One region of the Pseudoalteromonas sp. NGC95 genome, then DNA from elsewhere that is predicted to be linked to it. Evidence: predicted binding sites of a transcription regulator. Region 1 holds the regulator's gene; the other holds the start of a gene.
What was found. The regulator FliA, encoded in region 1, starts transcription of late flagellar genes. The targets are predictions, from matches to a motif close to CTAAAGNTNNNNNNNNNNNNGCCGATA.
Positions count from the first base shown of each region.

Region 2: a site for FliA is predicted at 1,287-1,313, ahead of I6E70_RS19475 (DUF5610 domain-containing protein). Genes of this name have one in related genera too.

Region 1 is NZ_JADYWR010000005.1:192,289-195,716, reverse strand. It holds gene flhF (flagellar biosynthesis protein FlhF) at 1-418, shown strand, start outside; gene I6E70_RS06825 (MinD/ParA family ATP-binding protein) at 411-1,271, shown strand; gene I6E70_RS06820 (RNA polymerase sigma factor FliA) at 1,298-2,008, shown strand; gene cheY (chemotaxis response regulator CheY) at 2,049-2,432, shown strand; gene I6E70_RS06810 (protein phosphatase CheZ) at 2,450-3,223, shown strand; gene I6E70_RS06805 (chemotaxis protein CheA) at 3,239-3,428, shown strand, end outside.
Region 2 is NZ_JADYWR010000035.1:804-4,231, reverse strand. It holds gene I6E70_RS19485 (thiol:disulfide interchange protein DsbA/DsbL) at 1-17, shown strand, start outside; gene trmA (tRNA (uridine(54)-C5)-methyltransferase TrmA) at 83-1,180, opposite strand; gene I6E70_RS19475 (DUF5610 domain-containing protein) at 1,343-2,482, shown strand; gene murI (glutamate racemase) at 2,548-3,348, shown strand; gene I6E70_RS19465 (RNA recognition motif domain-containing protein) at 3,311-3,428, opposite strand, start outside.

The DNA.
Region 1 (3,428 bases):
TCTAGTATTAATTGATACAGCAGGTATGAGTCAGCGAGATTTACGTTTAACTGAGCAGTTAAACACGTTAATGCGTAACCAACGTGTGGATATTCGCAGCTACTTAGTACTAAGCGCGACGGCACAAATTAATGTATTACAAGAAACAGTACGTCACTTTAAAAAAGTACAGTTAAGTGGTTGTATTTTCACTAAGTTAGATGAATCATTAAGTTTGGGTGAGATTATTAGTATTGCGATTCAAAATCGCCTTCCAATAGGGTATCTTACTAACGGTCAACGAGTGCCAGAAGATATTCGTGTTGCAAATGCTGAAAAACTAGTGAAAAAGGCTGAGCAGTTATATTTAAAAAGAACAAAAGCACAACATTCAAGGCACCAAGCAGTGGCGCCAAGTACAGTAGGGATGTATGATTAACACAGTATTAGATCAAGCAAGCGGCCTGCGCAAAATGAGTCAAAACAATAACAACGGCGTAAAAGTTATCGCTGTAACCGGTGGTAAAGGTGGGGTGGGGAAAACAAATGTTTCTCTAAATACCGCTATTGCACTAGGGCAACAAGGTAATAGAGTATTAGTGCTGGATGCTGACTTAGGTTTAGCAAACTGTGATGTGATGCTTGGTTTACGTGTAGAGCGCAATTTATCACACGTTTTGTCAGGTGAATGTGAGCTTGACGAGATTTTAGTTGAAGGGCCTGCTGGTATTAAAATTGTACCCGCTACATCGGGCTCGCAAAGTATGGTTGAATTATCGCCATCTGAGCATGCCGGGCTAATTCGTGCATTTAGCGAATTGAATACCGAATTTGATATTTTAATTGTAGATACAGCCGCTGGTATTTCAGACATGGTGCTAAGCTTCTCACGAGCAGCACAAGATGTAATGGTTGTTGTGTGCGATGAACCAACATCAATAACCGATGCTTACGCACTTATTAAAGTATTAAGCCGCGAGCACGGTGTTTACAAGTTCAAAATTGTTGCCAATATGGTCCGCAGCATGCGTGAAGGCACTGAATTGTTTGCAAAACTATCTAAAGTTACCGATCGCTTTTTAGATGTTTCAATGGAGCTAGTAGCAACGGTTCCTTATGACGAAAATATGCGTAAAGCAACACGTCGCCAAAAGGTGATTGTTGAGCTCTTTCCAAGTTCGCCAGCCGCTCTCGCGTTTAAAGCGCTGGCGACAAAAGCAGTTAAATGGCCAATACCAAATCAACCATCTGGGCATTTAGAGTTTTTCATTGAGAAACTAGTAAACGGCTAATTATGACAACATTGGTGAATAGAGCTATGGGATATCAATCAACACAAAACTTAAATGTGATTGTTGAGAAACATGCATCGCTTGTTAAAAAAGTGGCATGTCATCTAATTGCTCGATTACCACCTAGCGTTCAGCTTGATGATTTAATTCAATCAGGAATGATAGGTTTAATAGAAGCTTCAAAAAACTTTGATGCAACAAAAGGCGCAAGCTTTGAAACCTTCGCCGGTATTCGTATTCGCGGGGCTATGCTTGATGAAATGCGCCGTGGTGATTGGGCTCCTCGTTCAGTACACCGTAAAAGCCGACAAGTTGCAGAAGCAATTACTGGGCTCGAAAGCAGTCTGAATCGCGAACCAACAGATACAGAAGTTGCTGAAAAACTTGAAATTTCACTCAATGAGTACCATCATATTTTAAATGATGTTAATACCAGTAAAGTATTAGGCATAGAAGACCTTGGTGTAGATGAGGATGTTATTACTCCCGTAGGCCAAGATTTAGCGCTAGACAAACCTTTTAATAATGTTAAAAATGATCGGTTTAATGAGTCTTTGCTAAATGCAATAAAGTCATTACCAGAGCGTGATGCAATGGTACTTTCTTTATACTATAACGATGAAATGAATTTAAAAGAAATAGGACATATACTCGATGTAAGCGAATCGCGTGTAAGTCAGATACATGGTCAGGCGATGATTAAGCTTAAAGCTAAAATCAATGACTGGATAAACTAGTAGTAAGTAAACTAAGGTTAATACCTCACTGGGGGATGTTTTGGATAAAAACATGAAAATTCTTGTAGTTGATGATTTTTCAACGATGAGACGAATTATAAAAAACCTATTACGTGACTTAGGTTTCACTAATGTTCAAGAAGCTGATGACGGGTCTACAGCTTTGCCTATGTTACAAAATCAAGTATTTGATTTTGTGGTTACAGATTGGAATATGCCGGGAATGCAAGGTATTGACCTTTTAAGAGCAATTCGTGCAGATGATAAGTTAAAACATATCCCTGTATTGATGGTAACGGCAGAAGCTAAAAAAGAACAAATAATTGCTGCAGCGCAAGCTGGCGTTAATGGTTATATTGTTAAGCCATTTACAGCTGGAACATTAAAAACTAAATTAGAAAAAGTATTTGAACGCTTAGGCTAATGATGGGGGAGAGGCTTATGTCAGCACCAGCTGCGCCTCAAATAACGTTAGAACAAGCTCGTCAACTCGTCATTTATTTAGAAAACGATGAGCAAGATAAAGCTAATCAGTTGATTTTAGAGACAGCTTCGCAAGAGCAGTCTAAATTATTTGCTGAAGTTGGGAAGTTGACTCGTCAACTGCACGAAGCACTTAAAAGCTTTGAGCTTGATACTCGCTTAACTAACATAACGACAGATGCGATTCCAGATGCTAAAAAGCGGCTTAATTATGTTATAGAAATGACAGAAAATGCGGCTAATAAAACAATGGATGCTGTTGAGGCTAGTTTACCTATAGCTCAGCAACTTGCAGATGAAATATCTCATATCAAACCGACATGGGATCGTTTAATGAGCCGGGAAATTGAGCTTGGTGAGTTTAAACAACTTTGCCATAGTATCGATAAGTTTATGAATAACTCTCATCATAAAACGGATGAGCTTCAAAGCTTAATGACAAATGTACTAATGGCTCAAGACTATCAAGACTTAACAGGTCAAGTTATTCGCCGTGTTATAGAACTTGTTAGAGAAGTAGAAGAAAGCTTACTTCATCTTTTAACAGCGTTTGCTGAACAAGATGACAGTGACAACACAGCGAATAAAGTAGAACAACAAAAAATAAAAGAACCAGTTGCCACACAAACTTTAGCAGGTCCTGAAGGCCCTATTATTGATAAAGAATCGCGTAATGATGTTGTGTCTGATCAAGATGAAGTCGATGATCTTTTATCAAGTTTGGGCTTCTAAGAGGAGAGTAACTGCATGTTTGAAGTCGATGAAGATATTTTACAAGACTTTCTTGTAGAGGCAGGAGAAATCCTAGAGCTTTTATCTGAACAGTTAGTTGAACTGGAAAATAATCCAGAAGATACCGAGTTACTAAATGCCATATTTAGAGGCTTTCACACTGTAAAAGGTGGTGCAGGCTTTTTAGCTATGACAGAACTTGTTG
Region 2 (3,428 bases), on a different contig from region 1:
ACTTAGCTAACAAGTAAGTTTAGCTAAAACTAAAAAAGCTCCTACAAGGAGCTTTTTTATGGGTAACGTTTACTGAGCGTATTTATTTGCGCTGCAAGAAAACACCCGACTCAATGTGATGCGTATAAGGGAACTGATCAAATATAGCAAAGCGCTTAACGTTATGCGTACGTGTTAAGTGATCAAGGTCACGCTCAAGGGTTTCAGGATTACACGATATATAAATTATGTTTTCGTAATTAGCCACTAAGTCACACGTTAATTCATCCATGCCCGCGCGTGGTGGATCAACTAATATGGTTTGGCAGTCATAGCTTTTAAGGTCAATACCATCTAAACGAGAGAAAGTACGCTCGCCATTCATTGCTTGAGTAAACTCTTCACTCGACATACGAATAATATCTAAGTTCTCTACGTTGTTTTTAGCAATGTTGTATTGAGCAGAGTGAACAGATGATTTTGATATTTCTGTTGCTAATACTTTATTAAAACAGCCCGCTAATGCAATTGAAAAGTTACCGTTACCACAATACAGTTCTAGTAAATCATTTTTAAGTGGTTTACATAAATCTTGTGCCCACTCCAGCATATTAATATTTACTTTTGCATTAGGCTGAGTAAAGCTATTTTCTACTTGTTGGTATATAAGCTCTTGACCATTAACTGTTAAACGTTCAGTTACAAAGTCATCACCTAGTACTTCTTTTTGTTTGCGAGCTCGGCCTATAAAGTCAATTTTGTATTTACTGCTAAGCTTTTCTTTCAGTGCTTTAATTTCACTTAACCATTCATCATCCAGTGGTTTGTGATAAAGCAAGCTTACTAAAATTTCACCGCTTAGCGTTGATAGGTAATCGATTTGAAATAACTTACGGCGTAATATTTCACAAGGCTTAAGATTTTCAATCATCACCTGCATTATTTCACCTACTAGAGGCGCTGCTGGATCAAATGTATCAACACGGATTTTTTCTTTTGTTTGTTGATCAAACATAATGTGAAACAGATCGTCACCGTCGTGCCATACTCTAAATTCAGCACGTTGGCGGTAGTTAGTTGGCTCTGAGCTAAATACTTCTAGTTGCTCCACACCAAAACGTTGAAACTGCGCACTAATACGCTGCTCTTTTTCACTTAACTGCGCTTGGTACTGTGTGGTATCTATTTTAATAACTGCCATTAACGCTACTACCTTATCTAAGATCTGTTTATCGGCGCTATTGTAGGGAGCGCTGCGTATTTGTCTAGTTTTGGCTAGCATTTATGCTGTTTTATTGAACATTGTACTTTAGTTTTTATTGTTACAGCCGATAATAAACTACGCACGCTTAGGAGACGAATCATGAAAATAGGTAATTATGGCTTTACGCCAAACAACAACATCAATAAATTCAATAATAAAGCTGATATACAGCAACCTACAATTACGTCTCCTCAAGATAGCTATCAACAACGAGGCCGAGAGTTGGCTGCAAAGGTGCTTGGCGATAAAATGGCTGAGCAGCTTGGATTGCCTATCGCAGAAAAAAAAGCAGATAAACCACTATTTGATTTTGATGAAATAGTAAAAAACGTACTCGATTTTGTAAGTAGTGCTGTTAATAAAGCAAAAGCTAACGGCGCTGATGACGAAAAGCTCAAAGATATGTTAGGCGACGCGCGCAAAGGAGTCCAAATAGGGATTGACGACGCTGTTGATGAACTCAAAGGTACAGGCGTATTTAATGATGACATGGAAGAGGGGATTAATAAGTCCAAAGAGGGAATTTACTATGGGCTCGATAAGTTTGAAGAGTCGTTATTTAACCCACAACCAGCCAGCGTAAATATAAGCCAGGCTCAATATGTTAGTATGACGAGTAATGCAGAGTATAAATTTACCACCGCAGAAGGTGACGAGGTAAGTATTAGCTTTGCAGATGCATTTGAATCTCAGTCGGCAAGTGGCTATCAGCAAAACAATAATGGCGAGTCGTTTGCAAGCTCATCATCGCAATCTCGACAGGTATCATTTTCGATGTCGGTTAATGGTGACTTAAATGAGCAAGAGCAAGAAGCTATTAATGTAATGATGGAAGACTTACAAGATTTAAGTAAAACCTTTTTTGGTGGTGATTTAGATGAAGCATTTGAACAAGCACAAGAGCTGAGTTTAGACAGCGATCAGCTGGTGGCTTTTTCTATGGATTTACGCCAAACAAAAACAATAGCAACAGTTAAAAGCTATGAAGAATATAGACCAGCACCAGAAAAACAAGTAGCGGAGGGTTTAGCTCCTTTTAATGACGACCTTAAAAATGCTTTTGAAAAAGCGGGTGAGCTTGGATTACAAAATCAGCTAGCTGGCATTCTCCAATGGTTAAATCAAGATCAGGAGCAAATAGATAAGTTAGTAGATTACACAAAGTCTATGTTCGAAAACCTTAATCAGTTAAATTCGGCAGCCGACAGGCTTGCTGATTTAGAAACCACGCAAAGTTAAACTACTTTCTTTTATAAATACCTCATGGCAAACTGCCGTTCTTAAAGTAAAGTGGGAACGGTAGTTTGTCAGCGCATATAATGGTTTTTGATTCAGGTATTGGTGGAACTACTGTACTTGAGCATATAAAGAAAAGTATCCCTAATGCTCAGTACAGTTATTTTATGGATAATGCATTACTACCTTATGGTGCTCAATCCCAAAAAACCATCATTAACCGATTATGCTCACTTATTCATTTCATCAAAGCTAATACGCTTAACGTTGATTTAATTGTAATAGCGTGTAATACCGCTTCTACATCTGCACTTAGCGCTGTTCGCCAAATGACAGATATTCCTATAGTAGGTGTTGTGCCAGCAATAAAACCTGCAGCAGAGTTAACACGTTCAAATCATATTGGCTTATTAGCCACACCGGCAACGGTCGCCAGTTCATACACTAAAACATTAATTACTGAGCATGCACGTAATGTAATCGTTAATCTATATAGCAGTGTGGAGTTAGTAACTTTAGCTGAGCAATACTTTTTTACAGAGTCTTTGGATACAAACAAGTTGCATCAAGTGCTTGATGACCTACATATAGATAAAACTATAGATGTACTTGTATTAGGATGTACGCACTTTCCAATATTAGCAGAGCCTATTAGTCAGTATTTTGAAGGGAATGTAAAATTACTTGATTCAGGTGTAGCGATAGCAAACAGAGTCAACTACCTACTTAACCAACTTAACTTGTGTGTGAATAAACTAACAGACATAAAAAAGCCGCTGCAATATTATGCAACGGCTGATGTGTTTAGCAATAAGCTAGCGGTAAAGCTAGTTACACTGACTGATCCGTCTCAGTACGTAGAGCATTAGAATCATCTTCTTGTTTTTGTTTTGCTTCACGTACCTTTAAAGTACGTTGTTGGAACTCGCTATCGTTCAAGTTAGCAATT